DNA from 4 places in the Lysinibacillus sp. FSL W7-1291 genome. Region 3 is predicted to be linked to each of the others. Evidence: riboswitches for the same ligand, from Rfam matches in the RefSeq annotation. Region 3 holds a riboswitch; each other region holds the start of a gene.
The links. Region 3 has a riboswitch for cobalamin ahead of NST76_RS13185 (energy-coupling factor ABC transporter permease). Riboswitches for the same ligand answer to the same signal wherever they lie in the genome.

Region 1 (8,221 bases), 590 kb from region 3:
GCTATGTCAGCTATGCTGATTATGCGGTTGCTGTCGTAGATGAATTAGAAAATCCACAGCATGTAAATAGCCGTTTTACAGTGACATCGAATAAATAATAAAGGCAACCGAGCGTAGGAAATGCGCTCGGTTTTTAGCGATTTCTTTGCTTTTTTGAAGGATTTTTTTCGTTTACAGAAAAATGACTGTTTACAATACGACTTTTATTAGCTACTATCAAGTGTGAGTATTACATAAAAGGAGACGACAATGATGTCAACACAACGTATAGAAAAAGATTTTTTAGGTGAGCGCGTATTACCAGCAGAGGCTTATTACGGAATTCAAACATTACGTGCAACGGAAAACTTCCCAATTACAGGCTACACAATTCACTCTTCACTTATTAAAGCGATGGGGATTGTGAAGAAAGCAGCGGCTTTAAGTAATATGGAAGTACACCTATTATCAAAAGAAATTGGTGAGGCAATTGTCGAAGCAGCACAAGAAGTAATTGATGGCAAATGGGATGCAGAATTTCTTGTAGACCCAATCCAAGGTGGAGCAGGTACATCCATCAATATGAATGCTAATGAAGTCATCGCCAACCGTGCCCTAGAAATCTTAGGGAAAGAAAAAGGTGACTATCACACAGTAAGCCCAAACAGTCATGTTAATATGTCCCAATCAACAAATGATGCGTTCCCAACAGCTATTCATATCGCTGTTTTAAATTTAATAGATGAATTATTAGTAACGATGGATTATATGCAATCGGTTTTCCATCAAAAAGCAGAGCAATTTGCACATGTCATTAAAATGGGTCGTACGCATTTACAGGATGCCGTGCCAATTCGCTTAGGACAAGAGTTTGAAGCTTATTGCCGCGTGATTAACCGTGATATCGTACGCATTCGTCAAACACGTCCAAATTTATATGACGTGAACATGGGTGCAACGGCTGTTGGAACAGGTTTAAATGCCTTCCCAGATTACATTAAATCCGTTGATGAGCATCTTGCTGAAATTTCTGGTTTACCATTAAAAGGTGCGACACATTTAGTGGATGCAACACAAAATACAGATGCTTATACAGAAGTATCAGGCGCTTTAAAAATCTGTATGATTAATATGTCTAAAATCGCTAATGACTTACGTTTAATGGCTTCAGGTCCTCGTGCAGGCTTAGGAGAAATCCTTTTACCAGCTCGTCAACCAGGATCTTCGATTATGCCAGGTAAAGTCAACCCAGTTATGCCAGAGGTACTGAACCAAGTTGCCTTCCAAGTGATTGGTAATGACCATACGATTTCACTAGCATCTGAAGCTGGACAATTAGAATTAAACGTAATGGAGCCTGTTTTAGTGTTTAACTTAATTCAGTCCATTAGCATTATGAATAATGTTTTCCGTGCGTTTACGGAAAATTGCTTAAAAGACATCGAAGCAAATGAAGAACGCATGAAAGAATACGTAGAGAAAAGTGTAGGGGTACTAACGGCTGTCAACCCACATATTGGCTATGAAGTAGCAGCACGTCTTGCGCGTGAAGCAATTCTAACAGGTCGTTCTATTCGTGAGCTTTGCATTGAAGAAGGTGTCTTAACAAACGAACAATTAGACTTAATATTAGATCCATATGAAATGACACACCCAGGTATTGCTGGCTCTAGTATCATGAATTTAAAATAATTCCAACATCAAGACTGTAGACATGCTTTACGAGCTGTCTATAGTCTTTTTTTATGCAATCATCAATAGGCTTGTGTCTTTGTTCTTATAAAAGAGAGCGTATCCTTATGATTTTTAGGATTTTTCAACTATAATAATGGTATGGAAGACATATTTTAGTTGGGGGAATTTGGAATGAGTTTACGAAAAAAGAGTTTACTTGGCTTTGCAGTTTTAAATGTCTTAATGATTATTATTCTCTTTATTGATTTAGCCAATGTAACGACATTAGAATGGCTTTCGACTGTATTAACCATCGTAGGAATAGCCATTACATTAGCTTACACCGTATATGTTCATTACAAAGTGATACAGCCTATCAAACAATTAACAGAGGCTGCACAGGGTATTACGGCAGGCCAATTAGATACAGTTGTCATCGAGGTTCGTGACAAGAGTGAGATTTCTCAGCTAGCGCAATCCTTTTTAGAGATGCAGGAACAATTACGCACAATGACACAAAAAATTGCGCACAGCTCTACAGATTTATCAGCAAGCATCGAAGAATTATCCGCAAGTACGAATGAAATTACGGTAGCTGTGGAAGAAGTCGATCAACAAATGGAGAAAACGTCAGAGGGCTTGAAGCAAGCGGCACAATCTGCCAATGATAGTGCTAATGCTATGCAAGAAACTGTCGATGGAATCGGACGAATTACGGAAGCCACTCAGGATGTGTTTGATCATGCAAAAGATGCCAATGAGATTGCAGGAAATGGAGCGAATATTTTACATGTGGCGAAGGAACAAATGAAATTTATTTCTTCTTCAACCGAAAAAACGAGCGGACTCATGCAGCAATTATCCAATAAAATGACAGATATTAAATCGATGACTGAGATGATTACAGCTATTACGGACCAAACGAATTTATTGGCATTGAATGCCGCCATTGAAGCAGCTCGAGCTGGAGAACATGGGAAAGGCTTTGCAGTTGTGGCAGAGGAAGTGCGTCAATTAGCAGAGCAATCCAAGCATTCTGCTGCACAAATCGTGGACTTAGTAGTGGGCATTGAAACTGACACGAAACAGGTAGCATCCTCAGTGGAGGAGGATTTAAAAAATGTTCAGCAGGGTGTCTATGTCATTGATGAAGCAACAAAATCCTTTGGCACGATTTCACAGCATGTTAGTCAAATGACGAGCCAGCTTGAGGATATTTCAACAACAGCTGAACAGCTTTCTAGCAGTGCCAATGAAGTAGCTTCCACTGTGACAACGATTGCTAATGGTATGGGTAAGCTATCGCATTATACAGAGGCTGTTTTACATTCAATGGATGAACAAACAGCCTCAATGCAAGCTGTCAATCATGTGACACAGGATTTAAGCGTACAAGCTGATAATTTACAAAAGCTAACAAATCAATTTCAGGTTTAAGCAAGAAAAACATATTTTCAAGGTTTTTTAGCCCTGAATAGTTATCTAAGAACAAGATGATTTTGCCTCCACAGATAGCTATGCACAAAGGTGGTTTCAGGCGATAGATAAGTAATTTGAAATGCACTTCCTGTCATTAGAATGGGAAGTGTTTTTTATTGGCGGACCAACGTAATTAATTTCTTAGTGAAATCCTTAGAGATCACGTAGATTGTATGCGTAACCTTAACCTACATTCAGCTACTGATTTGTCCTTTTTCACCTTACCAAAGGTGATAGCCATATTTGTTTCTAGCCGTATCCTCTATTTACACCATATTGACAACACCTTCATTTTGGCAGCTGTTGCCATCGCTTCTTGGAATAATTTGAGTGATTCTTCATTCCCATCCTCTTTAAAAAAATCGCTATTTACCTTACCAAAAGAGATGCTAACCTTAATCAGCTTCCTCTCTTCATCACAGCCTAAACAAATGCTAGTAGAGAGCCTATGATTACGTGCAATGCTTCGCCTTTATAGACTCAATAAAACCATTATTTCCTGTCGTAGCGCTATCTTCTTTGTAATACATTAAATAAATGACAATGAAAGGGGCCAGGAGATGGGCTTATTTGATGGATTAATCGGCAATGCGAGCGAGGTGAATTTAGAAAAATTACAGGAGGAGGTCCGTGATTTATTGATTCCAAACGAAACAATCAAAAATGCCTATAAAATTATAAGAGACACGTTTATTTTTACGAATAAACGATTAATCCTTATCGATAAGCAAGGGGTGACTGGCAAGAAAACCGAATATCATTCCATCCCCTATAAAAATATCGTTCATTTTTCAGTAGAAACAGCCGGGACATTTGATTTAGATGCAGAGCTCAAAATATGGGTGTCAGGCAGTTCGTTACCGATTCAAAAAAACTTCAACAAGGCGACGAATATTTACAAAGTGCAAAGTGTTTTAGCGCAGTATGTTTTGGGGACGTAATGTATGGTACTAAAAGCCCGCATTTATGCGAGGCTTTTTTGTTGTGTGCTTTGAAAACCCCCTGCTATGCAGGGGGTTCCAAAGCTTTTAGCTATGGACAATAAAAAAACTCCAAACGTACAATAAAGTCAGGTCTAGTCAACCGACTTCGTACGAAAGGAGCCACCATAAATGGATAATAAAAGTTTAGCACATACAACGTGGAATTGTAAGTATCATATCGTTTTTGCGCCAAAGTATAGAAGGCAGATTATTTATGGTCAAATTAAAGCAGATGTTGGAAGAATATTGCGCCAATTATGTGAAAGAAAAGATGTAGAAATCATAGAGGCAACAGCCTGTCCTGACCACATTCATATGTTGGTAAGTATTCCACCGAAATTGAGTGTATCTGCGTTCATGGGTTATTTAAAAGGGAAGAGTAGTCTAATGATTTTCGACCGACATGCGAATTTAAAGTATAAATACGGTAATCGTCAATTCTGGTGTCGAGGATACTATGTGGACACAGTCGGCCGAAATAAGAAAAAGATACAAGGGTATATAAAAAATCAATTACAAGAAGATATCCTGCAAGATCAAATGACGATGAAAGAATTCATTGATCCATTCACAGGAGAAGAAATCAAGAGAAAGAAAAAATAAGTAAGCCGCTTTAGCGGTTTGTGTGAAAACGGAGTGCGGTTGGCAGACCATTCGAAATGTCTTTAGACATGGGCCAGTACCCCAGCGTTTCACGCGCAGAGCAAACCACCAGTTATACTGGTGGTTCTGATTGTGCAAAGAAAGGATGATATAGATGAGGAAATTACCTTGTGAAGGGTGTAAGGGATTCCAGTTCCGATTACGAAACAGGCACATAATGTAGAGAAGGTGTTAAGAGATAATGAAGTTGTTTAACTAAGAAGGACACATATATGGTAATATTTATTTAAAAAAGATGGAGTGAATTATGAGTAATTCTATTAATTATAAAATATGGACGGTGTGTATGATTCAAAGTGAAGAGAAGGTTTTACTTCTGGATAGACAGCACGACCATTTCAAAGGTTTTATTCCACCGGGTGGTAAAGTTGAATTTCCTGAAAGTATTGTAGAAAGTGCTATCAGAGAAGTAAAAGAAGAAACGGGGTTAGAAGTTAGAAACCTTATTTATAAAGGGCTTTATGAATATGTTAATCCAGTCGCAAAAGATAGATATATGATATTTAATTACATAACAAAGGATTTCGAGGGTGAACTCTTGAAAGATGCTCCAGAGGGGAAAGCGGTTTGGGTAGATATAGAGAACGCATATAAACTTCCTATGCAGCCATCGATACGGAGAAGATTTCCTTTATTTTTTCAAGATGGAACATTTGAGATTCAAGTTGAATGGAACCACGAAGAAAATAAAGAAGGGAAAGTTACTATACGTCACACCTAAAACTTGTTATTGGACTGACAGGGGGCAATCGTTCAATAGAGCAGTCGCTTTTCAATAACATCGAGGTCAGTTCAATACATATATATGTGAAGAATAAATAATGGGGCTTAAATTTACCCACTTTGTTAAATAGTTTAACTTTCAATATCTAAATGGTAGAGAGGGATTAAGAATAGCTAGAGAAAATTCTAAAATAAAAGGTGCTTGACCGTCCTTTTGTTTATTTAACGAACGGTGCATATTGTTGAAGAAGAAATTTTATAATAGTGATTTATTAAAGAATAGGGAAGTGGCAGTAACCATGAACTACATAATCAGATTAGCGAATGAAAACGACTTATCGGGTTTATGATAGTAGAAATAATAAAGATCTATTCACGAATTATTTAAAGCAATTTGCAAAAAAGGAATTATATTTGGTAATTGCTGAACAAGACGCACTTATATTAGGTTTTGGAGTTCTTAAATTAAAAGGTACTTTGCTTCCTAAATTAAGTGACCTATATGTAAAAGAGGATTATCGTGGTAATGGTATAGGTTCAGACTTAATGAGGTATAGAGAAAATATTGCAAAGAGTTTAGGACATTCTGAAATATTTGTGAGTGTTGACCCGATAGAAAATTCCAACATGATAAAGTTAATTAGCAAACACGGTTACGAACCTATCTCTTACCTATAATAAAACCTACACAAGAATTGATTTCAAGAAGTTGTTGAAATAACGGGGCTAGTTGAACAAGATTTAAACAACTTTAAAGAGCCTTCTTATAATATAATTTTTGTATTTTTTGATTAGAAATAACTTTATTATCATTTTACAGAAAGCAATTAAAGTGATGCTCAGTGTGACATGAGGAAAACCTAGTATTCTATGCATCCATTTTACATGGAATTATTTTGAAATAATTAGTATTTTTTAGCATAAATTGACTTTGGACATACAATACTTTACAATGATTAGCTAAGGAATAGAGAATTTTCGCAAATTTCCTTACCAACTGAATAGCGTGTAGTAATAGGTGTAAATTGCGTGCAATTTGCTTAAAAGGGAAGTCGGTGCGAATCCGACACTGTCCCGCAACTGTAAATGTGAGCGACTTTTCAGCAACCACTGTCAAATGATGGGAAGGAGAAAAGTGGCAATGACCATGAGTCAGGATACCTGCCTGTTACGAGTACACACCAGTAACCTACGAGGAATAGGAGGTGGCATGTTGACAAAACAGAATGCTCTGTTCGTCACGGTACGTCAAACGCCCAAAGTAAATGAAGGGGTTCGCAATCGGGCTCATTTACACATACTTAGGGTTTGTTTGGCATTAGGTGATGAACGAAGATAAGCGAAGGATTTCCTCAAAAATGGTAGGAAGTCCTTTTTGTTTTGACATTATGTACGCAAAGGGGATGCATGTATGACTTCTTTAGATATGAACATTTGTAAGCAGCCACGCACAGAAGTTGCCAAGAAAGCGAAAACAAGAATGGCGGTCGAATCATTGATTGACCAATTATTAGCAACGAAGCTGATCCGCAATGATCGCTTCTTTGACCAAATTTTATATAATAAAGAAATTATTTGGATACAAAATGGGGATGTGGACGGGCATCTTTTCGCGAAGGCAGCGGTAACCGATCAACTGAAAACGAAGACCAATAGCTTTATGATGTATATGCCGACTAACCCGATTGTCTATGAGGTTAACGGGGAGTCATACCATTTAATTACACGCATTGATTCCACACGTGCCAAGCCCAACCTTGACCGCCTGTCACTGGAGCCAAAGCCTGTTTTAAGTGCAGCGCGTGTCAATGATGTATTATGCTCGATTGTGATGCGTTTTTATGAAACATATATCCACGATTTAGCGCCTCAACATGATAAGTTAATAGCCTTTGTGCAGCAGGAATATGCCCAATTTATTGAAGCGGTTCAGGCATTAAATGATTACCATTTCAACTGGCATCCACGCGGCAACGGTCACGAGCTATTGCTGCAATTAATTGATCAACTGCAAATTTTAAAAAGTTATCCTGGTAAAGTGCTAGTTGATTTCACAAACACGCATGACTACGTGATTGTCGAGCCTGCATACCTTGTGCACAGTCCTACAAAGAAAGCAGTAGGTGCATTATAAACTCAAGCCCTCCATCAAACGGAGGGCTTGTTTTTATTTATTTGAAGGGAGGGGGTAAATACTCTCGTTCGAGCAGGGAATACTCGCGGAAGCAGATGAAATACTCTCGTTCGAGCAGCGAATACTCGCGGAAGCAGATGAAATACTCTCGCTCAAGCAGCGAATACTCGCGGAAGGAGATGAAATACTCTCGTTCGAGCAGGGAATACTCGCGAAAGGAGATGAAATACTCTCGTTCGAGCAGCGAATACTCGCGGAAGGAGATGAAATACTCTCGTTCGAGCGGGGAATACTCGCGGAAGGAGATGAAATACTCTCGCTCCAGCAAGGAATACTCGCGCAAACAGGGTAAATATTCTCGCTCAAAGCAAGTAAACACCCGCGCAAGCAAACGGCTTCGCGCGGGCAGGATCACCTACTTACAGACAATGCATGGCTGCTTGTGCTTCGTGCCAAGGAACAGAATATCCTTTGCCCTTCGCACAAAAGATGCTGGAGGAGCTGTATTCTGGGTCGGCATTTTTATCGTAGCCCATGTGCGAAATAATTTCCTCTGCATTATGGCATACATCATAGCCATCAAATT
Region 2 (8,221 bases), 590 kb from region 3:
TTTACGTCCCATTATCATCGGCTTACCCATTGTTTTCTCTTTAAAATACTGCAAATCTCCTGGTAAATGCCAAGGCATCCCGTTGTTATAACCAATGACATGGTTGTCATCATGTGCCACAATTAAAGAAATCATACTGTCCCTCCAAATACTTTCATCTTTTTTATTATAAACATAATGAGCGTATTTCACCTCATTTATGAATGAATTTTCTTTTTATAAAATTAAATCCTAGTAAAATTATATGAATAGTTTATAATAGAGATATCCAACGTCACGATAAAGGAATGATGAAGATGACTACTTTAAGAAAAGAAGCTGTTCATTATATTGAAGCCCAGCATACGGGCATACCTTATTACCAAGTTACCCCACAGGAAGCAAGAGCAATGCGCACAGCTACGCTTTGGCAATCACCACACAGACCAAAGCTAGCATCCATCAAAGATTACAATATTACGGTGCGAGATGGAGCTGCCATTACACTTCGTCTCTATACGCCTGTCCTTGACAAAACATTACCTGTCATTGTTTATTACCATGGTGGTGGCTGGGTTTACGGCAATTTAGAGTCTGTCGATGCAGGCTGTCAGCTATTAGCAGACCAAGCACAGGCGATTGTCGTATCAGTAGACTATCGTTTAGCACCAGAATACCCCTTCCCAACTCCCTTATATGATGCCTACGATAGCTTAGTATGGGTGTCTGAGCATATCAAAGCCTTTGGTGGAGATGTCAATCGCTTAACTGTTGCTGGGGACAGTGCAGGTGGAAATTTAGCTACCGTTGTTGCTTACTTAACTACTACATTGGGTGGTCCAGCGTTACAAGCTCAAGCACTAATCTATCCCGTGACAAATGTCGACTTTACAACGGAATCCTATCAGCTTTTTGGTGAAAACTACGGCTTAGATGCACAGGGCATGCAGTGGTTCTCTCAGCATTATACAGATGAAGCAAACTTTACAAACCCGCTCGTGTCCCCTCTTCAGCTAGAGAATGTTCGTAACATGCCTAAAACAATCATCATAGCTGCTGAGGCTGATGTTCTCTATGATGAAGGACTAAGCTATGCAGAAAAACTAAAAGCTGGTGGCGTTGCAGTAGAACATGTCACAATGCCAGGTCTAATTCATAGTTATTTCAGTAAAATGAATTATTTTGAAGATGCCACAAACGAAACGGTGGCAAAAATTGTGGAATTCTTGAAATAAGTTTGGCTATCCAGCTCAAACAGTGCGATAATAGAGCAAAACGTTTTTTAAAGGATGACATGATGACACAAACAATGACATTACAAATACAACTGCCCTATTCTGAGCAATTAAAAAAAGGCTATCCACTTATTTCAAAGGATGCGGTCGATGCAAGACGCCTACCTTCTGAGCAAGGTACGCTTCTCAAGCTCATGGATCACCATAATCGTTTTATTGGTACAGGATACTACGGTATTCAAAATAAAGGGATTGGCTGGGTGCTAACAACTGATGTGAACGAAACCATCGATAAGACTTTTTTCATGAAAAAATTCAAAAAAGCCATCGACAATCGTGCAGCATTTTTCAACAATGAAAACACAACAGCCTTTCGTGTATTTAATGGTGAAGGAGATGGCATCGGCGGTCTCACGATTGACTTTTTTAATGGCTACTACATGGTGAGCTGGTATAGTGAGGGCATTTACTCCTTGAAAGATGTCGTATATGAGGCGCTTGCTGAGACGGTGAACTACCAAGCTATTTATGAGAAAAAACGCTTTGATAGCAAAGGGCAGTATATTGAACAGGATGATTTTGTGACGGGCACGCCTGGTGAATTTCCAATCATGGTGAAGGAAAATGGTATGACATACGCAGTTCATTTAAACGACGGAGCGATGACGGGGATTTTCCTAGATCAACGCGAGGTACGTTTGGCTATTCGTGAGCGTTATGCAAACCATACAAACATGCTTAATACATTCTCCTATACAGGAGCATTTTCAGTGGCAGCTGCTCTAGGAGGCGCCATGAAAACAACAAGTGTGGATGTAGCTAAACGCAGTCTTGCCAAAACCATTGAGCAATTCAGTGTGAATCAAATTGATTATGAAGCACAGGATATTAAAGTAATGGACGTTTTCCATTATTTTAAATATGCGCAGCGTCACGCCTTACAATTTGATCTTGTTGTATTAGACCCACCTAGCTTTGCCCGTACGAGGCAAATGACATTTTCAACAGCAAAGGACTACCCTAAATTACTGAAGGATGCCATTGCTATTACCGCTAAAAATGGCATCATTGTCGCTTCCACAAATAATGCTAGCTTTGGGATGAAAAAGTTCAAAGGCTTTATTGACCAAGCATTTAAAGAAACCCGTACACGCTATAAAATTGTAGAGGAATACGGTTTACCAAAGGATTTCCGTGTTTCACGTGAATACCCTGAATTTAATTATTTGAAGGTCGTCTTTATTCAAAAAATGGACTAACAGGAATTCAAGACAGAATCATTTCTTTATGATTCTGTCTTTTTATATAAAAAAGTGACCTAAGAAATTCATTTCTTAAGTCACCTCTGAATACTACTTATAGATAGTTCACAAACCAATCGCGAATATATTCAAGTCGATTGATTCTTAAAGTTGGTTTTCCGCTCCTTGACAGTTCATGATTGGACTCAGGGAAGCGCACGAATTTTGTTTCTTTTTTACGATGCTTTAAGGCGATAAATAATTGCTCCGCCTGCTCAATTGGACAGCGATAGTCTTTTTCAGCGTGTAAAATGAGCAATGGTGTTTCGATATTATTGACATATTTCAGCGGTGAATGATGCCAAAGCTTTTCGATATCGTCAAGTCCCGCAAGAATTTGCCAATCTGTAAAGTAATACCCAATATCACTGACACCGTAAAAGCTAATCCAGTTCGAAATAGAGCGCTGCGTCACAGCTGCTTTAAAGCGATTCGTCTGGCCAACAATCCAGTTGGTCATAAAGCCGCCATAGCTCCCACCTGTCACTCCAAGACGGTCTGCATCAATAAAATCATAGTGCTCCAGCACATAGTCCACAGCCGCCATTAGATCCTCATAATCATTGCCACCATAATCACCACGCACTGCATCAACAAACGTTTGACCATAGCCATGACTGCCACGTGGGTTCGTATATAGCACCGCAAATCCTTGTGCAGCTAGAATTTGGAACTCATTAAAATAAGTATTGGCATACATCGCATGTGGCCCGCCATGAATTTCAAGCACTAGAGGATATTTTTTCCCTTCCTCATAACCAACTGGCTTCATGATCCAACCATTTACCTTCCAGCCCTCTGCTCCCTCAAATTCAATGGCTTCTGGAACAGCTAATGCTCTCGTCTTTAAAAATTCTTCATTGATGGACGTCAGCTGTTCTTTTTCACCCGTTTTTAGGTTGACGAAAAATAAATCGCCAGGATTCGTCGTTGTACTAATGGCTACGACTGCTTGATCATGTTGTGCATCAAGTGAAAAACCATAGACATATTGATCATCGTGAATAGCTGGATAGATTTCACCATCTATATTTCCGAAATAAATCGCAGCATTACCGTGATCTGTTACTTGGAAGTAGAAGCTATGATTATCATTCAACCATTGAACACGTGGTGACACCACACCTTGAAGAAAATCGCCGATTGCAAAATCCCCAATAGGGGCGTCAAATTCACTTGTTACACATGTCAGCAGATTTTGTTGCAAATCATAGAGCCATAGCTTTGCTTGTGTAGCATTTTCAAATTCTCTTTCACTACCTATGAAAGAGATGAAGCGACTGTTTGGAGACCATGACGTTTGGTAATACATACCTGTTCCCTCTGTTAACGGACGCGCTTGCTTTGTTTCTACATCTAATAAATAGATATCGCTCTTAAATGAAAAATCTGTATCCTCTGCTACATCAGCTAAGTACGTCATATATTGACCATCAGGTGACCATGTACCAAGATGGACATGATTGTTTCCTTTCGTCACTTGCTCTAACTCGCCCGATTCTAAATGGACGATCGCAATTTGACTAAACTGCTCCATATCCAAAAAACCTGCAGCATCCGATTTATGTTTCATCTTGTCTATTTCTAGAGGCTTTAGTTCTTTTTCTTCTTTCTTTTCATCCGTTACCTTATCCAAAATCGTTTCATCTTTACCTAGCTTGATAGAAAAGGCCATTTTCTTGCCGCATGGTGACCACACAGGTGATGTCACACCATTTTTACAATATGTCACCTGCTTTGCCTCTCCGCCTGCTTTTGAAAGAACATAAATTTGCGACTTGCCTGTTCTAGTGGATAAAAACGCAACTTGACTACCATCAGGTGACCATATAGGAGAACTTATTCTATCCTCCCCAAATGTCCATTGCTGTGGTGTTTTGTTCTTCAGGTTTATGTAAAACAAATTCGAGACATAATCTTTTTTCTTCTCATCAACACGTGTCTCAACATAAACTACCTCAGTCCCGTCAGGTGAGAGCTGTGGATCGGCTACTGATTTCAAGTGGTAAAGATCTTCTGGTTGAATCCCTTGTTTCGATGTCATGTTCTTGCTCCTTTGTATTGTCATTTTCTGTACTCTACTACAATACTTCGACACCCTAAGTAATATTCCTGCTAGTTAATTGATTTTTTTACTAATTCCCAATATTCGGTTGATTTTGTTCTGCGATAAAATTTAAAAAAGGGTTCATTCGGACGAGCATGTTCCTTATAAAGGTTCATCATTTGTAGCAAAAAATCTTCAATGTGCTCGACACCTACCTTTTTCGCAAATAACATGCCCGCCTGCGCCTTTGCCCCCATCGGTACAGCGCCTAAATAAACATCAAAGCTCTCCTGCTGATAAACGAGTCCAATATCATCATAGACTGCATTGTAGCAGGCTGACGCACAGCCATTGATGTTAACACGTACTCTTGCAGGTACCTCGATCCCCTCTAAAGCATGATAAAGCTGTTCGGTTATCGGAGCAGCCTCCATCTTTTCACCATCACAAAAATCACAGGCCTTCATCGCGATGATGGGTCCTGATGGTGCAACATAAAGACCCACTTCTCGTAAGGCTTGCATAGCCTCTGTCACGGCACTCGTTGGAATGGACACTAAAATACTATAGGAGGCCGAATACTTAATCGCCCCCTTTTCGCCAGCAATCTCTGCTATTTTTTGAAATTGTGCAGGCGTATAATGCTTATTAATAATACCCGGGCTGACAGCTAAGCGTGTAAATTCGCCATGACGATTAAGTGTTTCAAATGTTTGATCTGGTACGTTTTTCTGAAATGCATTCATTGATATCGCTCCTTATGAAAAAGGAGCTAGCACAATGCTAGCTCGGAATTTTAAAAGTTATCAGGATAGAAGCCCTTCGCTAAAATTTCAATAGCCTCTGCCGCACGAACGCCTTCAGACGCAGCTGACAGTGGCAGGATGACAAAGCGATCATTTTTAACAGCTTCCATCTCCTTTAATGCTGGATCATTTTTTAAGAATTGAATCTTTTGTTCGGCCGTTGTTTCACCATAATCGATCACGACAACTACCTCGGGATTACGGTCTACCGCATCTTCCTTCGACACGGTTGTCCAGCCTGATTCCACATCACCAAAAATATTTTGACCACCAGCGATTGACACTAGTTCATTCATAAAGTTTTGACCAGCTGTAAAGACATCCTTTTCACCGCTATCAAATACGAGAACACGTAATTTCTCACTATCTTTTGGTAATTTAGCTTGAATTGCCTCCACATCTTGCGTCATTTGCTCAATTAAGGCTTCTCCACGATCCTCAATACGGAAAATTTTTGCGATATTACGAATATCAGTGAAAATATCCTCTAGTGTTGGCTTTGTCATATTGGAAGCCGTATGTAAATACGTATGAATGCCTAACTCCTCAAGCTCTTCCGGTGTTCCAACACCCTTTTCACCAAAGCCACTCTTCCAGCCTGCATATAAGAAATCAGCCTCGGCATCAATTACTTGCTCCTTCGTTGGGTATTGATCAGAAAGCACAGGCACTTTATCGTATGCTTCTTGTAGGGGCTCGTAGATTTTATCATCTAAGTAAGCTGTGCCTACCATGGAATCCTCTAAGCCTAGCGCTAGCATAATCTCTGTCACATGCTGATTTAAACTAATCGCTTTTGTAGGTGCTTCCTTATATGTTTGAGTTGTTTCATTATTGTCAATGGTTACTTCCGTTGCTGCCTCAGATGGCTCAACCTTCTCATCTTGCGTTGCTGATTCAGGTTTGTCCTTTGCATTACAAGCCCCTAAAACAGCGACCAAGGCAATGACCATCACCAGCCATAAACTTTTCCATTTCTTCATGTCCTTTTCTCCTTTGTTGTTCATCTATAGAAAGAAATCAAAGACTTCTTTGCTACCAGGATTCGTGGGAAGGGCATAAAAAAACCCTCTTGTCGCCAAGAGAGTAGCATAGTGAAAAAACGGTACATTACCTTTATCACTATCCCCATCCTCGTGGTTCTTAGTCAAAAAACACATACTGGCAGGTATCCTGGCTTAGGTTCATCATCTATACGCCTTCCCATAGTTAAACTACAGTGGCATGCTGTACAGACTCCCCATTTACAGTTGCGGGACAGCATCGGAATTGCACCGATTTCCCTTTTAAGCAAATGACAAATGCCATTTGCACCAATACGTTCTATAATGGTTAATACTATTGATAGACTAGCAGAAGAAAATTTGTAGCTCAATCAGTAGTATGTTGCTAAATATATAATCATCATTATATTAGCACTATTTCGACAAAAATACGAACTATTTTACAAGAAATATATAGGCTAGTATTCTGTTACAATGAAAAGATAGCTATAGATAGAAACGAGGATATGTTATGTACAAAACAATTGGTGTACTTGCGCATGTGGATGCAGGTAAAACAACCTTCTCTGAGCAAGTACTTTTTCATACACAAAGCATTCAAGCTCGTGGTCGAGTGGATCATCAGGATACCTTTCTCGATCATCATGAGCTAGAGCGCAAGCGTGGTATTACCATTTTTGCCGAGCAAGGTCGCATGAACATAGGCGACGATACATACACGTTGATTGATACACCAGGGCATGTCGACTTCTCCCCTGAGATGGAGCGCGCCATTCGTGTGATGGATTATGCCATTATTATCATTAGTGCGGTCGAGGGCGTACAGGGTCATACGGAAACCGTGTGGCAGCTTTTACGCAAATACCATGTCCCAACATTCTTCTTTATCAATAAAATTGATCGCGAAGGAGCCAATGTGGAGGCCGTTATGACACAGCTCCGCAAGGATTGTTCCCAGCAGGTGCTGTTCGTCGATGAACCGCTTCGTACTGATTATGTTTCAAGCAGCATCATGGAATGGTTGGCTGAGCGTAATGAAGAGCTGCTCGATGCCTTTTTGAATGAGTCATTGGAGCATGAGCAATGTCTTACTCAGCTACAGACCATGATTCAAAAGGAATGTGCCTTCCTCTGCTTTACAGGGTCTGCCCTAAAGGATGAGGGCATCAAGGAATTGCTTGCCCAGCTCCCTCTATTAACAGACACCCATTTTGAAGTGAATGCACCGTTTGAGGGGGAGGTTTTTAAAATTCGTCATGACGGCCACCAGCGTTTAACATTTATGAAGGCTATCAAGGGCGTTTTACATGTTCGGGATGAATTTTCGTTTGAAGAAGTGACAGAAAAAGTGACTGAAATTCGCCTCTATAATGGCAGTCGCTTTGATACCGTCCAAAAGGTTGAAGCGGGAGAGATTTTTGCTGTTAAAGGACTTAGTCAGGCCAATATTGGAGACCGCATCGGCACTACTATGCTGTCACAGCCCTATGAGCTTGTCCCAACGCTACAGGCAAAGGTTCAATATGAGGGCCATCAGCATATCAAGGAAGTGTTACAAATTTTCCGTTTACTAGAAGCAGAAGAGCCTTCCTTACGTGTGGTTTGGCAGGAAAAGTTCCAGGAAATCCATGTGCACATTATGGGCGTTATTCAGTTGGAGGTACTGATAGAAGTGTTAATGAAGCGTTTTTCATTAACGGTCTCCTTTGGCGAGCCCCAAATTTTATATATGGAAACCATTGTGACGACGGTGACAGGCTATGGTCATTTTGAGCCCCTCAAGCATTATGCAGAAGTTCATTTACTAATGGAGCCCAATCCGCGAGGAGTAGGTAATACATTTAGCAAT
Region 3 (8,221 bases):
GGAAATAAGCTTTCTTATTTTCACCAATTTCAAAGCGTATAGCCTGTTTTATAATCGGCTCAACATTTTCTAGATTCCCTGACGCCGTTGGATTCATTAGCATACCCATTAGGCTGTCAATTTCATTGCGTTTTTTAGTTTTACTTGGTGTAATCGGTAATTGTCCCTCTGGCATTCCTTCTTCTAACATGGCTTCATTTAGCGGTAGCCCATCTTCGTCTGGTGGAAGGGTAACCACTTCACCTTTTAATGTGTAAGGAATCATCGATTCACTAACCGTTTCTTCTTTTTCAATACCACCACTAAAGAACATTTCCATAGAAAACTCACTATTACTGTCATTAGAGACACTTAAAACATATTCCTGATCCGGTACAGCATCGATAATCATGCTAACTGCTTCACCTTTCGCTGTACCATTTGCTGTTTGCATAGGATAGGCTTGTTCTTCCTCGCTGTCATCAATTTTAGCTTGCTCAGCTTCTTCTGGTGGTATCGGCTGAAAGTCATCCTTAAGATAAAGCTCCATAGAGGCTGTGACACCTGGAATACCCGACAGGTCGAATTGTAATGTCGTTGGTTCTTTTACAGAGAATGTGAAATAATCTTGATCTCGTTGTTGATCTTTTGACAGAAGGGTATAGTTTTTGCCTGCCGTACTATAAGGGAACTTATTTATCGGCGCCATAGTAGATTTATCTAATGTATCAATTGGCAAGCTCTTCGTCGTTTGTGCTGTAAACGTGTAAGTAGATTTGCCTTTTAAGCTATAGCTACCATTATGATCTTTGACAGCAATTAAAAGCGTCCCTTTTTGATCTGCTTTAAATAAATAACCTTCTTTTTTTCCTACGCGAACATCATTGACATGAATCGGCTCTACTTCACCCTTATGATTATTTGGGTAGAAATATAAATCAAAGGCATAATCATATTTGTTTGCACCTTTTAATGTTAGCTGAGCATATTCATTTGCGTCTAAATCGACTTTATACCATTTCTTTTCATCTTGCTGCTCGAAAGCGCCGTGTTCGATATTTAACGTATTTTTAGCAAGAACTTTAGCGTTTTGTATGCGTTCTTCTTTCGACTCTGAATAGTGTTTAGGTAGTTTATTTAAATCGAATTGCAATGCTTTGACTGGATCGATTAGTCCATGACCGTAGGTAAGATCATAGCCTTTCGCTCCTAAATCTTGTGCCGTCATTTCCAAAATTGCCTCTATTTCATGCGGCTTTAAATGTGGATATTTTGATTTAAGAAGAGAGGCGACGCCTGCCACTACAGGTGATGCCATGGATGTACCACTGAATTTGACGAAGGATGATCCTTTTTTGTCATCATGAACGGTACTATAAATTTCTTCACCTGGTGCAACAACATCAACGGACGGTCCGTAATTTGAATAGCTTGATAGTTTGTTGCGCTCATTCGTTGAACCTACACTAATAACACCCTCATAAGAAGCAGGGAAGGAGTATTCATCTGTTGATTCATTGCCCGCGGCTGCCACAATTGTAATACCACTGTCAACGGCTTTCTGAACAGCTTCTTTCATCAGTGGAGATTCCCCGTAGCCTCCTAGACTCATATTAATGACGTCAACACCCTGTTCAATAGCATACAAAATGCCTTGTGCAATAATGAAATCATTTGCACCTTCTTTGCCATTAAATACGTCAATGGGTAGTAGCTTCGCTTTCGGATTCACACCGTGTCCGCCTATGCCATTATCTTTAGCTGCGGCGATAATACCAGCTACATGTGTTCCGTGATCACCTGGATAAGTAGTATTCGCTGGTGCTGCTGCATTATAGGGTGGGAGTACTTGAGATTTTAGATCGGGGTGTTTAAAATCTACACCAGAATCAATGACAGCGACTGTCACATCATGCTCACCCGCTAATTCTAGTGCCTCATCCATTTGCAGTAGGTTTAAATGATACATCTCTTGTTTCTTTGGATCGACTTCTGTTTGAAAAGAGCGATACACATAGCTAGGAGATACACTTGTAATGCCATCTTGCTTTAGATAGTAAGCAACTGCTTTTTCTATTGATACGCCTTTATTCAGTTGTACCACATCATAGCCTAATGAAGGAATGGAGCGGATGACTTTGGAGCCAATGTTTTTATGTACATTTTTATCAAGTCCTGAATGCTTGATAACAATTTTATCCTTACTCATCCATTTTTCTTCATTCTGCTCTGTTTGTTTCATACTACTTGCCAGTACATTCTTGGCTTTATGCTGAGGTACTTCAGCAAAGGCAGAAGCAGCTGGAACCATTAGTGTAGCGGATGCTACAATAGCGACTGATTTTTTAAACAAACTTTTCAATTGTTATCTCTCCTTGGTGTTATAAATTAAGTCTCGACTCTATTAATACGGATAAAGATTAGAAAAGTTTCGTAAAGGAGGAAAATTTTTCACTATTTTTTCCTTCGAATTGTCTAAAGTTTTTTGTTTTACAACTAAATTAGTAGAAAGCCTCTATTCAGCTGATGGACTTCCAAGTATTGCACGCTTCGTTCTTTTACGTTTATCCAATATGTTTTTGGCATGCCAAACCATCAAAGACATCGCAACGAATTTGAAGTATCGCTAACATAAATCGAATCTTTTGATTTCGTAGTAGTTTACTAATTTTTGAATATGAAAGAAAATAAAAAATGATAAAGCCATCGAGAGAGAATTTCTCGATGACTTTTGTCTACAATTGTTCTATTAATTGTTGTAATTCATACTTGGAGCGGGGGGGTGTAATGTTTTCCTGCAATAGCTTCTTTTTTTGTAATGTCATGAACATATCAAAAACCCATGGACGTTCGAGATGTGCACGTTGCAGCAATTCTTCTTCATAAAACAACTCGATCGGGTCTCCGTTATAAATGATATTCCCTGCCTCCATGACAATGATTTGATCCGCCCATTCATAAGCAAGGGGAATGTCATGGGTAGCAAGTAAAATGGTTCTTTCGCCGTCTTCTAATTTACCTAGGTACTGTAGAACTTGGGTAGCATAATAATTGTCAAGGCCTGCTGTTGGCTCATCTAATAAGAGGACAGAGGGCTCCATCGCTAAAACACCTGCCATCGCCACACGCTTTTTCTGACCTACGCTTAGAAAGTGAATAGGTTTTTCGAGTAAATCGCCTATTTCCGTTTGCGCAACAGCCCATGCTATTTTTTCTTCGATTTTTTCGGTAGACCAGCCAAGATTTAGTGGTCCAAATGCGATATCTTGCTTGACAGTACCTGAAAAAAGTTGATGATCCGCATCTTGAAAAACAATGCCAACTTGCTGGCGAAGTGCCTTTAAAGCTTTTCGACTATATTGAAGCTCGTTGCCATCAAAAACAATCGTCCCAGCTGACGGTTGTAAAATACCATTAAGATGCTGAAACAATGTTGATTTTCCAGCGCCATTATGACCAAGGATGGCAATTTTTTTTCCTTTTGGAATGTGTAAAGTAATGTCTGACAATGCCTTCGTACCATCTGCATAGGCATAGGACAAGCGGTTTAGTTCAAAATAGAATGCTGTCATGAGAAGTACCCTCCATATACAATGAGGAATAGGAACAGTGTCGCTATGCCTAGCCAATTTTTCTTGCTATAGGAGCCCATCTCTTGCCAGTAGACGGCTTCGCCACCCCGTGACTGCATGGCATTATTAAGCTCACGACTACGCTGAAACATTTCAGCAAATAGCGCCACAATAAGCATGGATACGGAGCGTAGCCATTGCATTGGAGAATGATAGCCAAGACGCGCTTGCTGGGCAAGATGTATTCTGTACATGCTTTCTAAAAATATAAAAATAAAACGATAGGTTAGTTCAATAAGCTCAACCAATAAAGAGGGCAGCCGCCATTGTCGGAGCACATAGCAAATCCCTTGTACGGATGTGGTCAAAATTAAAAAGTATAAACAACTACTACTGCCAAGGACAATAAAGAACAATTGTTGGGCGGACAGGGCACTTGCTTTTCCGATGAAAATTGTCCAATTCATCCACGTAAAAGACCACAGATGGGCAGGTAATACATGAGTTGCTGGTGTGATTGACAGCAAGATGGATACAAGACTTGTTAGTAAGAAAAATCCAGGTAGCAATAATAACTTAACATAGTAGGTAAGCGGAATTTTTGCACCTAAAATGATAAAAGTACTCATTACAAAAAATGTAATGAGTGAAAGTCGTTCATCTCTCATGATGAGCGTTACGAGAAGTAGACCAATTGAAAATATCATTTTTTCTAGCGGATGAACGGACGCTAGCTTATTAAGATACGCATACTTATCAATGAGTAACATAACGGGTTAACCTTCTTTATGCTTGCCGCGCATATAGCCGATGAAGTAGCCAATAAAACCAGCTCCAATAGCTGCCTGTAGCACGAATAATAAGCTTTCAATTTCACCACTTGGTGGCTCCCATAAGCTTTCAAACCACGGTTCATATTCTGCATTGATTTCGCCAATGGCTGCTTCTGCCTCTCCATCAGCACCACCAAATTCTGCACCTTTTTGTATAAACAATGGGATGATAGCTAACAGCACAACAATCGCTAATAGTAATAAATTTCGTTTCATCTACTAATGTGCCTCCTTTGTTGAGAAAACACGCAACATTTTTAATTCGCTGACATTGTACTTTTTCAAGAAATTCATCACAATGACCGTTAAAATTCCTTCACTCACCGCTAACGGAATTTGAGTTAAGGCAAAAATACCTGCGAACTTTGTAAACGATGCCATAAAGCCGCCAACCTCTGAAGGGAAGGCTAATGCTAACTGTACAGAAGTCACAACATATGTACCTAAGTCACCAAGCATCGCAGCAAAAAAAACAGCTAGTGAAAATGACAACCCTATTTTTTGAGCCCCTTTAAAGACAAAGTAAGCAATAAATGGGCCTACAATCGCCATAGAGAAGGCGTTCGCTCCTAAAGTGGTAATCCCACCATGTGCTAATAATAAAGATTGGAATAATAAAACAATCGTTCCGATGACACTCATAGCTAGAGGTCCGAATAAAACCGTTCCAAGTCCAACACCAGTTGGGTGGGAGCAACTACCTGTAACCGAAGGGATTTTTAACGCCGACAGCACAAAAGCAAAGGCTCCTGAAAGACCTAAAAGCATTTTGGTTTCAGGGTTTTCTTCAATTGTTTTGCGAATGGAGCGCAATCCTAGAATAATAAATGGGATAGAGATGACCCACCAAAAAATAGCCCATTCGATTGGTAAAAAACCTTCCATGATATGCATAGCAAAGGCACGTTTTGGCACGAGTAAAAAGGCCAATAAAAAATAACTAAGTTTCCACCATGAAAATTTCAAAAGCTTTCCTCCTTACTAATAGATTTTTAGAATGTAGCGTGCGTAAATAAAAAAGCACTTCTCCGTTGTTGGAAAAGTGCATAGCTAAAAAAGCAAATAACATTCTCATCTGCTAAGCCGCACACCTATCCTCGTAGGCTGAAACGATCACATATTTTTCGGCAGGTCTCCTGGCTCTAGTTCAACACTTTATAGGTCTTCCCATCCGTTGGACAGTGACATGTTCTATAAAGCTCCCTAATACAGTGGCGGGACCGCGCCGGACTCAAACCGGCTTCCCTTTTAAGCAAAATGATAAGTATTTTACACCGAAAAAACATTAAGTTGTGAGATTTCACGACAAAGTGTAACATGATTTTCCATAAATATGCTATACTTTTTTTAAAAATATTTTCAATTGAAGGTCAATAGAGAAGATTCTGATAACTACTGAATTGTCATAAATAAGGAGATATTATAATTTTTATACCTGGTCTACACACAAAATTGATAAAATTGTCATAAATTTTTATAGAAATATTGAAATTTTAAAATAATGAGATATGATAGAGACAGTTTTCTATTCTATAAAGAAGATAATAAATTTCATATAAAACGTCGATAAGTGCTCGAATAACTCGAGATAATAGGGAAATTGGTGAAAATCCAATACAGCCCCCGCTACTGTAATAGCTGATGAAATCGCAAAGCCACTGGTGCAAACTTGGGAAGGTGCGATAGTAAAATGAAGCTTAAGTCAGGAAACCTGCTTATTTGATTGTGCATGCAAACTTTTCGGAGGGAGAAGTTGAAGCAAGAGCGAGTACCTGCATTTTATTTTATTCGTTTTTATTTGGCTTCTACAAAACCTTTACTCTTCGTAATTAGAGTAAAGGTTTTTCTTTTTCCAGAAAGCAAATGAGGGGAGACAGAAGATGACAACATGGAATTTAGAGGGGATGAAAACACATCTCTTTATTTGTAATGGTAGTAGCTGCATGAACAAAGGTGGGGAGGAAATTACCCTAGCTATTCGAGAAGAAATACAACAGCAAGCACTTGATCAAGAGATACATACAACAAGAACGCGCTGTAATGGACGATGCAAGGATGCTTGTGTGGTCATCGCCTATCCGCAAGGGAATTGGTATCGTGTACCATCAACAGAGCATGCTAGAACACTTGTACAAGATTTACATCATGAATCCTTATACAAAGAACATGTCTTTACACTTCGTGAAGGTACATTACAGCGTACAGCACAAACGACAGCCATTAAAGGGATCGAAAAGGTGAAAGAGGGGTAACAACATGGCGCAAAAAGGAAAAATTTTCGTAGTGGGCTTTGGACCTGGAGACTTTAAGCATATTACGACACGGGCGGTAGAGGCATTACAACAAAGTGATATGATCATAGGCTACAAAACCTACGTGGAGTTGATTCAAGATTTAGTCAGTGCGAAGTCGATTGTCAGTACTGGAATGACCGAAGAGGTGTCCCGTGCGCAGGAAGCGGTTCGCCAAGCAGAGGCTGGAAGCATTGTCTCAGTCATTTCAAGTGGTGATGCGGGTGTCTATGGTATGGCGGGATTAGTGTATGAGGTATTGATTGAGCTAGGCTGGACAGAAGCAACGGGGATTGAGGTAGAAATTGTCCCTGGTATTTCTGCCATCAATTCATGTGCTAGCTTACTTGGTGCCCCGATTATGCATGATGCCTGTACGATTAGTTTAAGTGACCATCTAACACCATGGAATTTAATTGCCAAGCGCGTCGAGGCAGCCGCTATGGCGGATTTTGTAATCGCTTTATACAACCCAAAAAGCGGTCGCCGAACAAGACAAATTGTCGAAGCACAGCGCATTCTCTTAGAATATCGTTCGCCTGACACACCAGTAGGACTTGTGAAAAGTGCTTACCGCGATCGTCAAGAAGTGACGATGACAACATTAGCCGAAATGCTGGAGCATGACATTGGAATGCTGACGACAGTCATTATTGGTAATTCGTCGACATTTTTCTATGACAATAAAATGATTACACCACGTGGCTATCAACGTAAATATACATTGGGTGAAGAAAAACAACCCTTACGTCCACATCAACGTTTACGTGAAGAAAATGAACCTTGGGCAATGAACCAAGAGACAGGGACTGCACGACAAGACTTTACAGCAGATCCTAATGCAGGGCGTTTTAATAAACCCAGTGTAGCCGCTACGCCAAAGTCAAAAAAAACAGCACTTGAAATGGCTACAGCGGCACTCGCAATGGTGAAAGGAACAAGTGCAGTCAAAGTAACGCCGAAACTTGTACAGCAAAAAATAGAATCCATTTTTGAATTAGCTGTAAGCCCAGGAGTGGTGAATAAGTTTTTCACACCTCAGCAAATGATGACGTTAGCAGAGGTCGTTGGGGAAGAGGGGACGATGGAATATACACCAGACCATCAAATCCATTTGAAAATCCCAACGACTGCCCCTGAACGTATTACGGAGAAATTACAGGAAGTAGGCTTTTTATTAGCGCCGATTGGTGATGTGCTATCCTTGAAGGCTTGTGATTTTTGCTATGGTGAAAAGGCCGATTCGATTCCCTATGCAGAAGAAATACAACAAAAATTAGGTGGAATGTCTTTGCCGAAAACATTAAATATCGGTTTTAACGGCTGTGGTATGGCCTGTTACAGGGCTGTATTTGATGATATTGGTATTGTCTATCGCAAAAGTAAATTTGATGTCTTTATTGGGGCGAAGCCAGTTGGTCGTACGGCCCATGCAGCACAGCCTGTTGTAGAAGGGTTGGAGCCTGAACAACTGATTCCACTAATTACAGATATTATTGAAGAATATAAAGCAAATGCTCACCCAAATGAACGTTTATTTAAATAT
Region 4 (8,221 bases), 1.5 Mb from region 3:
GTTTAAAATATCAACGTAGCCTGTATGTGTACAAGCTATAATATACCCACCATCTTTTGGCAAGTTTTCTTCTCCATATACACGAGCCTTTGAACCCATTAATTTTAATATTACTTTGACAACATTAGCTGCTAATTTATACACTGTTACATTCCTACCTTATTCAATAGTTATTCCCATTGTAATCGAAAAGACCAGTATACTGCAATTGCAGGTGGCCCTCTTAAACTTTCCCTACTAATAGATCTACATCAATCGTAATTTCATTTAATACAATGGCCGTTTCCTCTTTTTTATGCCAGCCCATCGGTGTCATCTCTAATAACGCCGGCACAAGCTCTTCTGCAAGCGGTAAAGTATAGGTTACACGTTCTACTATAACTTCACTAAAGCTATCTTTAAAACGGGCAACAATTTGTTCATTAGAGTATGTTTCCTTGCTCGAATCTGCATATAATTGGGCACGCAGTTCCTGTAAATAGCCGCTTTGTGGTACAACCTTTACAAGACAGCCATCTGGGGCAAGAAGACGCTTAAATTCCTCATAATTTGCGGGCGATAAAATATTTAATATTGCATCAAAGCTTTCTTGCGCAAATGGACTTTTGGCTAAATCACCTACACACCAAATTTGTTGTGGATAATGACGTGTTGCTGCCAATATGCCCTCTTTTGCTATATCGATACCAACACCGATGCCATTGTCTATGTCTGTCATAATACGAGCTAAATGTGATCCTTCTCCACAGCCAGTATCAAGCACTGTTTTTGCAGAGGCTATAAGCTTACTAATTTTTTCTTCTACAGCATCATAAATCCCACTATCAATCACTGCCTTACGAGATTCAAAAAGACTTTTGCTATATTTAGAAGCAGCGCTATGTGTCAGCATGTTGACATAGCCCTGCTTAGCTATATCAAAAGAATGGTTAGCAGGACAAACCAATCTTCCCTGCTCATAGACATGCATCGATTGCTGACATACAGGACAAGCAAAAAGTGTGATAGATTGCTCCATTAATGCTGCCGCTATCGCACGTTTAGATAATGCTCCCATTTCTATGCCTCCTTCTGTTCATTCAGTGAAACGAGGGCAAATCGCTCCCATTTACGGCTTTTCCATCTAAAGTATACGATAATTGCACGTACCCATTCATCTGCTGAAATAGCTAGCCATATTCCAACCAAGCCCCAATCCAATATAAATACAAATAAATAACCAAGCGGAAGACTCATACAAACCATCGATAGAAAACCAATCTTCACAGGAAATCTGGCATCTCCAGAAGCACGTAAAGAGTTAATGACAACGATATTCATTGTACGGCCAGTCTCTAGCAAAATACTGAGGGCTAACACGGATGCTCCAATAGTAATGACATCTGGATTATCGGTAAAAACATGCATGAGTGGTTTGCGGAAAATCGTAACGACTGCAACCATAATAATCGTAAAAACAAATGCCGCACGGACACTTATCCATAGTTGATGGTATGCCTCATCCTTCTTCCCTGCCCCCACATGACGTCCGATAATAATAGCTGTTCCTGTACCAATGGCAATCGCAAATAAATACGTAAACATCGAAATATTCATAGCATATTGTCGTGCTGCCAGTGTTTCTGCTCCTAAATATGTCGCATAATATAAAAAGACAATCTGACAAAACTGATAAAGTACCTGTTCAAAGGCAGAAGGTAAACCAATGTTTAATATTTTCCTTACATATTCCTTAGAATAATCAAAATAATAGTGTAGCTTCACGCGTACTTCCATCACTTGATAGAGCAACCAGAAAAACACTAGTACAGCTAATCCTCGACTAATGACCGAAGAAATAGCCGCTCCTTTTACACCAAGCTCTGGTAAACCTAAATTCCCAAAAATCAGACCATAGTTTAGCACAACATGCAAGATATTCATGCCAAGTGATACATACATCGTTTGCTTCGTCCAACCATGTACACGAATTATTGCAGCAAGTGCATTAATAATAGCCTGTAGAAAAATAAAACTCCCGATGATAACTAAATAACTTTGTGCATAGTGAAGTACTTCTCCCTGCAAGTTCATCATAGTCATTAAATGTTTTGCAAAGAAGAAAAATAGAATACTCATTAACAGTCCAACAACCAAATTCATTGTGACAGCTAAAGCCGATATTTTCGCTGCTTCAAAAAAACGTCTTGAACCTAAATACTGTGAAACGACAATGGATGCACCATTCCCTACCACTTCAAGAATCAAGATCGCAATATGGATATATTGATTGGCTGCACCTACTCCGGATACAGCATTATCTGATAAAGCACTGAGCATAAAAGTATCGGCTAATCCCATTAACATAAATAGAAATACTTCTAAGAAAATAGGCCATGTTAAATGGAATAGACTTAACTTATTTGTCTCTTTCATTGTCTCTGCCAATACTTTCACTTCTCCTATATTTTTCTTAAAAATCTATTGTATCTTATCATAAATTTTCAGACTGTAAAGAGGTTTATAGGAAGACAGCGCTTCCACATAAAAAATCCCTCTCACACAGATATGTGAAAGGGGTCATTGTTATGTTAAGCAATAAGCTTGCAATTGCTCTCGTCTAGCAATAGTTAGGCCAAACTCCTGCTCTAAAAACTTAGTCTTTGAGCCATAATGGTAATCCATAGCATCCAATGCTGCTTGTAAATAGTCTTCTCGAGCAGACATTAATGCATAGAATTGCTGTAATTCTTGCTCATTATATTGATGTTGAATAGCCTGTGCCATTCTGTCTACCATTGGACGTAAATGGATATTCGTGTTTAAATAGTCTTCCATAATCGTCTCCTCAGGTACATCTAAGGCTAGCAAAATAAGAGCTCCCCCTATACCTGTGCGATCCTTACCAACTGCACAATGGTGGACAAGACCCAAATTGTCAGGATTTTGTATGGTTTTCATTAACTCTTTAAAAGAAGGATTATTAAACGGCATCTGTGCATAAAAATCTCGGAACATTTCGGGGCTTACTGCTTTATAAAAATCTCTACCACCAGCATTTGTAGGCATTTCAAATGTATGATTGCCCTTCGCTGGTATTTGAATATATTGAGCGTGTGAGAACATAGGGTTAGGATTATGGTGTGCCTCATTATTATCACGATAATCAAAAATGGTTTTAATCCCTAATGTTTCAAATAGCTCTTTATCCGCCAACGTCATTTTCCCAAGAGCCGCTGAGCGGTAAAATAAACCGTTCTTGACAATGCGCCCATCCCTTGTCCTATATCCCCCCATATCTCGAAAATTATAAACTGCCTCAAATGGAATTATCTTTGTCTCTAACTGTTCCAATTACTACACCTCCTAAAATTATCGAGCACTCTTACTTTTATTTTATAGAACTAACTCAATTAATTCCAATTTTCACACTAGGAAATAACAACCCACATAAAAATGGCTAGCTGTCAGTATACAGCTAGCCTTGAATGGTTTCTTATTTAAATAACTCTGGATAGACAGCCTTTGCTACTAGTTCTACGGCTTCCCCAATACGTGGGCCAGGTCGATTAGAGATATCTGTATCAAGAGTCTGTACTGCTTTATTTTGAACTGCTGTCACTGTATTCCATCCATCACGTGCAAGTATTTCACCTATTGGATCCTCTGTGTAGTTTACTGTCGTTAAAATAACATCTGGGTTTTTCACTATGACATCTTCCTCAGAAACTTGTGCCCAGCTGCTCAAGTCAGAAAAAACATTCTTAACATTGGCTGCATCTAGTATTTCTTGCTGGAAAGTACCAGAGCCTGCTGTATAAATATCGGGCTTAGGACTAATTTCTAAATAAACATTTTTCGGTGCTTTTACTTCCTTCACCTTTGCTTTAACGTCAGCTAATTTCGCTTTAATCTCTTCGTTTACTTCATTTCCTTTATCTGCAACACCCATTACAGCTGCGATCTGTTCGATGTCACCATAAACATCATCGAATGTAGCTGCTGATTGAATAACAAACACTTTGATTCCAGCATCTTCAAGTGGTTTCATTGCTTCCTTATCACCAATCGTATAAGCTATAACAACATCTGGCTTCAACGCTATGATTCGTTCACTGTTAAAATTCACAGAATCAGAAACCCGTTCAATTTTCTGTGCTTCCTCTGGGTAAGTATCATACTCAGTTGCTCCTACGATTTTATCACCAACACCTAGAGCAAATAAAATTTCTGTATTACTTGGTTGCAATGATACAACTGTTTTTGGTACTTCTTTAAACTCTATTTCTACACCGCGATCATCTGTCACTTTGTAGTTTGTTTGCTCTGTTTGTTGTGTATCCTGTGAAGCGTCTTTATTTTTAGTATCTACTGAAGTACCACAACCTGCTAAAATCATTGCAAGGAAGAGTACTGTTAGCCATTGAACATTAAATAATTTCTTCATTATTATTCTCCTTTTTCTTTTTCATCGGATATGATTTACTAATAAATGATATTTCAGCTATCCCTGCTTGTTGATTCATAAAGACAGCCATAACGAAGCACACATTGGCTAATAGGCCTAAATAATCAAAAAGAATAGCTGGAACCTCTCGTTCTTCCGATACTTTGTGTAATGTACGATATGATTTTTTTGCTTCACTACGGCAAAGATGTAGAGCAGCGGCAGCCTCTGTACCTTGAGGTAAGACAAAGTTTTGTATCTCTTCCTTCACATGACGAACATAAAAATCATAGCGCTCACTTAACCAAGCAAGATCCTCTTCTGTTACAGCTAGTTTTCCACGAACCGAGCCATTGACATGGTAGGCCATAGGTAAAATAATCATTAAATCTTCTACAACAGCTTGTACATCCTCTTTCTTAACTGCAGCTAAAGCAACTCCCAAATGCGTAGTCAGACTGTCTGTTCGAATCTCAAAATCAACCGTCGAAGCTTTTTCACGCATAAATGGATAACAAGAATAACGTGCATCTTTTTTCACTTGCGATCCCCCCACTTTTCATTATGAAAATTCTTGCATAAAAAAACGCCGCTCCTTTACGCAAAGGAACGACGAAAATAACATAATAATGGCCAAATTAACATGACATAGCCTATGTATTTGCCGTATATCCTCCTAGCTTCCGAGAAGTTTTTATACGTTCAAACAAAGGTCGGTCTCCTGGCTTGTACAGTTCATTACATAAAAAACGAATGTGTGATAAAGTACCTTCCCATCTCTGTTAAGACAGTGGTAAACCTTTATACTAGCTGTACTTACAGTTGCGGAAACAGCTTCGGTTTTTCACCGAATTCCCGATTATGCTTGTTAGCACCTTTATTCTGCAAGAATAATTCACTTGTAAAGCAGTTTATCATATATTAATAGGAAAAAATAGCTGTGCTTTGAATGGATCGTCACCATTTCTAAAGAATAAGATAAACAAAACTGTTTTATAGTATAGTTTCAATTGCCTGTTCAATATCAAGTTGTGAATCTGTTGGTTCAAAGCGTGCAACGGTCTTGCCGTTAGCATCTACTAAAAACTTTGTAAAGTTCCAGCGAATATTACGACCATCTAAAAAGTTAGGGGCAAGTTGAACAATTGCCTCAGCAAGCATTTTTTCCTGCATGCTCGCCTTGCCAAACTCTCGAAAATCCACTTCATGTTTTAAATAATTGAATAATGGGTGGGTAGTCTCTCCATTTACTTGTACAAGCTCAAAAATTGGGAAGGTAACGCCATAATTCACTTTACAAAGATGCGTAGTCTCCTCGCCATCTTCAGGATTTTGATGACCAAATTGATCGCAAGGAAATCCTAGAACGACAAAATTATCTTTCCCATATTTATCATACATTTTTTGTAAGTCATCAAATTGATATGTAAATCGGCATTGATTCGCCGTATTGACAATTAGCATCGTTTTTCCACGATATGTTTCCATGGATAAAATTTCACCATTAGGTTTTCGTACTAAATAATTATAAATGCTCATGTCTTAACCCCTTTTATTTTTTCATTTATTATAGTTGACTATTCAATAATTTACCAAATAATTTGCACAAAAAACACCATCTCGTTACGTTGAACGGATGGCTGACTTATACTTCTGTTTAGATTTAACGTCCTGCTCTTCATTAATTAAACGATGGGCAATGTCTAATAACTTTATGTCACTTGTCTCGTCATATAGCTTTTTAAAAGATACAATAATATCATGGCGAATGTGAGTCGGATGCTTCTCATCTAAACAAGTTTGAAATCTCTTTGCTAAATAAGACACCACTAAGTCACTTTGTACTTGACCTGCTAGCCCAATTTTCCAAATAGCTTGTAATGCATTTCGAGCTGTAACGGATCGTTCATCATAAGTCACAGCCCAAATCTTTAAAAAATCCTCCAATACCCTTTCTTCTGGGTCACTTTTTGCGGCTAAGGCGCATAAAATTTGTGCAGCACGTGCACGTGCATGACCATCTTTGTATGTAAGTGCTTGTACAAGCTGTTCCCAGACTGCATATGTCCAATCTACGGGTTCCTGCAGAATTTTTATTAGTTCCTCGTAAGATTCAATATCGCGGTCATGCTCTGTTAGATTATTAAAAAGTTGCAAAATCTCTTTCTCCATAATTTATCCCTACCTTTATTGTTTCAGAACGTAATAAAATTTGATTTATGGTACACTTAACTTAATTTTTTTCTCAAAGAAGGTGAGTTTATGAATAAATTTAATGCTAGGAAAATGATTTTCCGATTGATTGTGATTCTTTCTCTACTTGTAGCTGCCTATTTTGTAATCCCTGTATCCATGCCTATAATACTTGCTGGTGTCAGTGCATTTTTCTTAGAACCCATTGTTATGTTCTTTAAAAGGCGATGGAAAATGTCAAGGAAAATTGTAGTTGCTTTTATATACATAGTGAGTGTTATTGTTATCTCTATTATTTGCTATATATCCATTACACAAATTATGTCGCAAATAATTATATTGTCAAAGCAAGCTCCCTATTATATTTCCAAGCTATCAGATATGTGGCTTCATATGCAAGAAAATATTTCTAAATACACAGAGGACTTTCCACCTGAAGTAAGTGCTTCGCTTCAAAAAACCACTATGGATTTCATAAAGAAAGTTGAAGAATCCTTTTTAAGCTTCTTTAATTATAACAAAGTTTCAGCATTCTTTTCAGAGATTCCAAGCCTATTTATCAGTCTTCTCGTTTATATGATTGCTTTATTCCTATTTATGCTTGATTTGCCCAAATTAAAGGAAATCACTTATAAATATTTAAAGCCTAACACAGCAAAGAAAATAAAAATCATCTTAAATCGTTTAAAAGATGCAACATTCGGTTATATGAAGGCACACTTATTTGTAAGCTTTATCATAGGTGGCGTCACACTTATTGGATTACTATTAATCCAACCGAAATATGCAGTTACGATGACCATTATTATTTGGTTAATAGATATCGTTCCTTTCCTAGGGTCCATTATTATATTAGCCCCATGGGGACTATACCATCTATTAATGGGAAACACAGCTATCGCTGTAAAATTATTCATCTTAGCTGCTATTTTACTTATTATTCGTCGTGTCGTCGAGCCTAAACTAATGGGCGACCACATTGGCTTATCCACTTTGCCAACATTAATTGCCATGTTCATTGGTCTACAGTTATTTGGTATCATCGGTTTACTCGTTGGCCCATTTGTTATCATTTTCTTTATTGCCTTAAAAGAGACAGGTGTCATTAAGCTAAATTTTAAAATTTAATGCAAAGTCATTACGCTTCGAGCTTACCTCTAATGCTCCTCTTAAACCACTGGAAATGCAAAATAAGTGTTCATCTCTCCTCGACAAAGGAGGTAGATGAACACTAAAGCAAAATAAAAAAGGTCATCTTTGTATATTTTTTCTCTACAAAGATGACCTTTTCATCATGTCAATCGTCTATTAAATATAGAGGCTTATTGAATACGACCAAAGCCTACTAAGTATTGATTCCACCAATCAAGTGATTCAATTACGATACCATTGTTTTGAGCATCGATCATTGTGTTGTTCCCTAAGTAAATACCTACGTGAGCTACACCAGAACCATAGCTGAAGAATACTAAGTCTCCAACACGTGCTTCACTTGCTGAGATACGTTGAGTTGCTAAATACTGCTGTGATGCTGTACGTGGTAAAGAAACACCTGCTTGTTTGTATGACCACTGTACAAGACCTGAACAGTCAAAGCCTGTC

Region 1: it holds a riboswitch for cobalamin, as region 3 does, so the genes downstream of both, NST76_RS10450 (hypothetical protein) here and NST76_RS13185 (energy-coupling factor ABC transporter permease) in region 3, are expected to answer to the same signal.
Region 2: it holds a riboswitch for cobalamin, as region 3 does, so the genes downstream of both, NST76_RS10465 (ABC transporter substrate-binding protein) here and NST76_RS13185 (energy-coupling factor ABC transporter permease) in region 3, are expected to answer to the same signal.
Region 4: it holds a riboswitch for cobalamin, as region 3 does, so the genes downstream of both, NST76_RS20295 (hypothetical protein) here and NST76_RS13185 (energy-coupling factor ABC transporter permease) in region 3, are expected to answer to the same signal.

What each region holds. Positions count from the first base shown of each region.
Region 1 is NZ_CP151994.1:2,125,717-2,133,937, forward strand. Features, by position in the region: gene NST76_RS10415 (NAD(P)-dependent oxidoreductase) at 1-98, shown strand, start outside; gene aspA (aspartate ammonia-lyase) at 253-1,671, shown strand; gene NST76_RS10425 (methyl-accepting chemotaxis protein) at 1,846-3,090, shown strand; gene NST76_RS10430 (PH domain-containing protein) at 3,693-4,073, shown strand; gene tnpA (IS200/IS605 family transposase) at 4,245-4,718, shown strand; gene NST76_RS10440 (8-oxo-dGTP diphosphatase) at 5,026-5,499, shown strand; gene NST76_RS10445 (GNAT family N-acetyltransferase) at 5,826-6,179, shown strand; cobalamin riboswitch at 6,501-6,685, shown strand; gene NST76_RS10450 (hypothetical protein) at 6,913-7,635, shown strand; gene NST76_RS10455 (hypothetical protein) at 7,673-7,978, opposite strand; gene NST76_RS10460 (translation factor GTPase family protein) at 8,055-8,221, opposite strand, start outside.
Region 2 is NZ_CP151994.1:2,134,371-2,142,591, reverse strand. Features, by position in the region: gene NST76_RS10490 (dihydrofolate reductase) at 1-135, opposite strand, end outside; gene NST76_RS10485 (alpha/beta hydrolase) at 297-1,214, shown strand; gene NST76_RS10480 (class I SAM-dependent rRNA methyltransferase) at 1,277-2,473, shown strand; gene NST76_RS10475 (S9 family peptidase) at 2,571-4,559, opposite strand; gene NST76_RS10470 (precorrin-3B methylase) at 4,631-5,308, opposite strand; gene NST76_RS10465 (ABC transporter substrate-binding protein) at 5,359-6,351, opposite strand; cobalamin riboswitch at 6,514-6,701, opposite strand; gene NST76_RS10460 (translation factor GTPase family protein) at 6,884-8,221, shown strand, end outside.
Region 3 is NZ_CP151994.1:2,720,347-2,728,567, reverse strand. Features, by position in the region: gene NST76_RS13205 (S8 family peptidase) at 1-2,341, opposite strand, end outside; gene NST76_RS13200 (ATP-binding cassette domain-containing protein) at 2,715-3,551, opposite strand; gene cbiQ (cobalt ECF transporter T component CbiQ) at 3,548-4,321, opposite strand; gene NST76_RS13190 (energy-coupling factor ABC transporter substrate-binding protein) at 4,328-4,600, opposite strand; gene NST76_RS13185 (energy-coupling factor ABC transporter permease) at 4,604-5,350, opposite strand; cobalamin riboswitch at 5,493-5,678, opposite strand; cobalamin riboswitch at 5,936-6,118, shown strand; gene NST76_RS13180 ((2Fe-2S) ferredoxin domain-containing protein) at 6,265-6,636, shown strand; gene cobJ (precorrin-3B C(17)-methyltransferase) at 6,641-8,221, shown strand, end outside.
Region 4 is NZ_CP151994.1:4,176,910-4,185,130, forward strand. Features, by position in the region: gene NST76_RS20270 (1-acyl-sn-glycerol-3-phosphate acyltransferase) at 1-144, opposite strand, end outside; gene NST76_RS20275 (putative RNA methyltransferase) at 224-1,057, opposite strand; gene NST76_RS20280 (MATE family efflux transporter) at 1,060-2,415, opposite strand; gene NST76_RS20285 (tyrosine-protein phosphatase) at 2,566-3,333, opposite strand; gene NST76_RS20290 (ABC transporter substrate-binding protein) at 3,476-4,426, opposite strand; gene NST76_RS20295 (hypothetical protein) at 4,410-4,967, opposite strand; cobalamin riboswitch at 5,120-5,320, opposite strand; gene NST76_RS20300 (glutathione peroxidase) at 5,420-5,965, opposite strand; gene NST76_RS20305 (hypothetical protein) at 6,050-6,598, opposite strand; gene ytvI (sporulation integral membrane protein YtvI) at 6,689-7,747, shown strand; gene NST76_RS20315 (C40 family peptidase) at 7,942-8,221, opposite strand, start outside.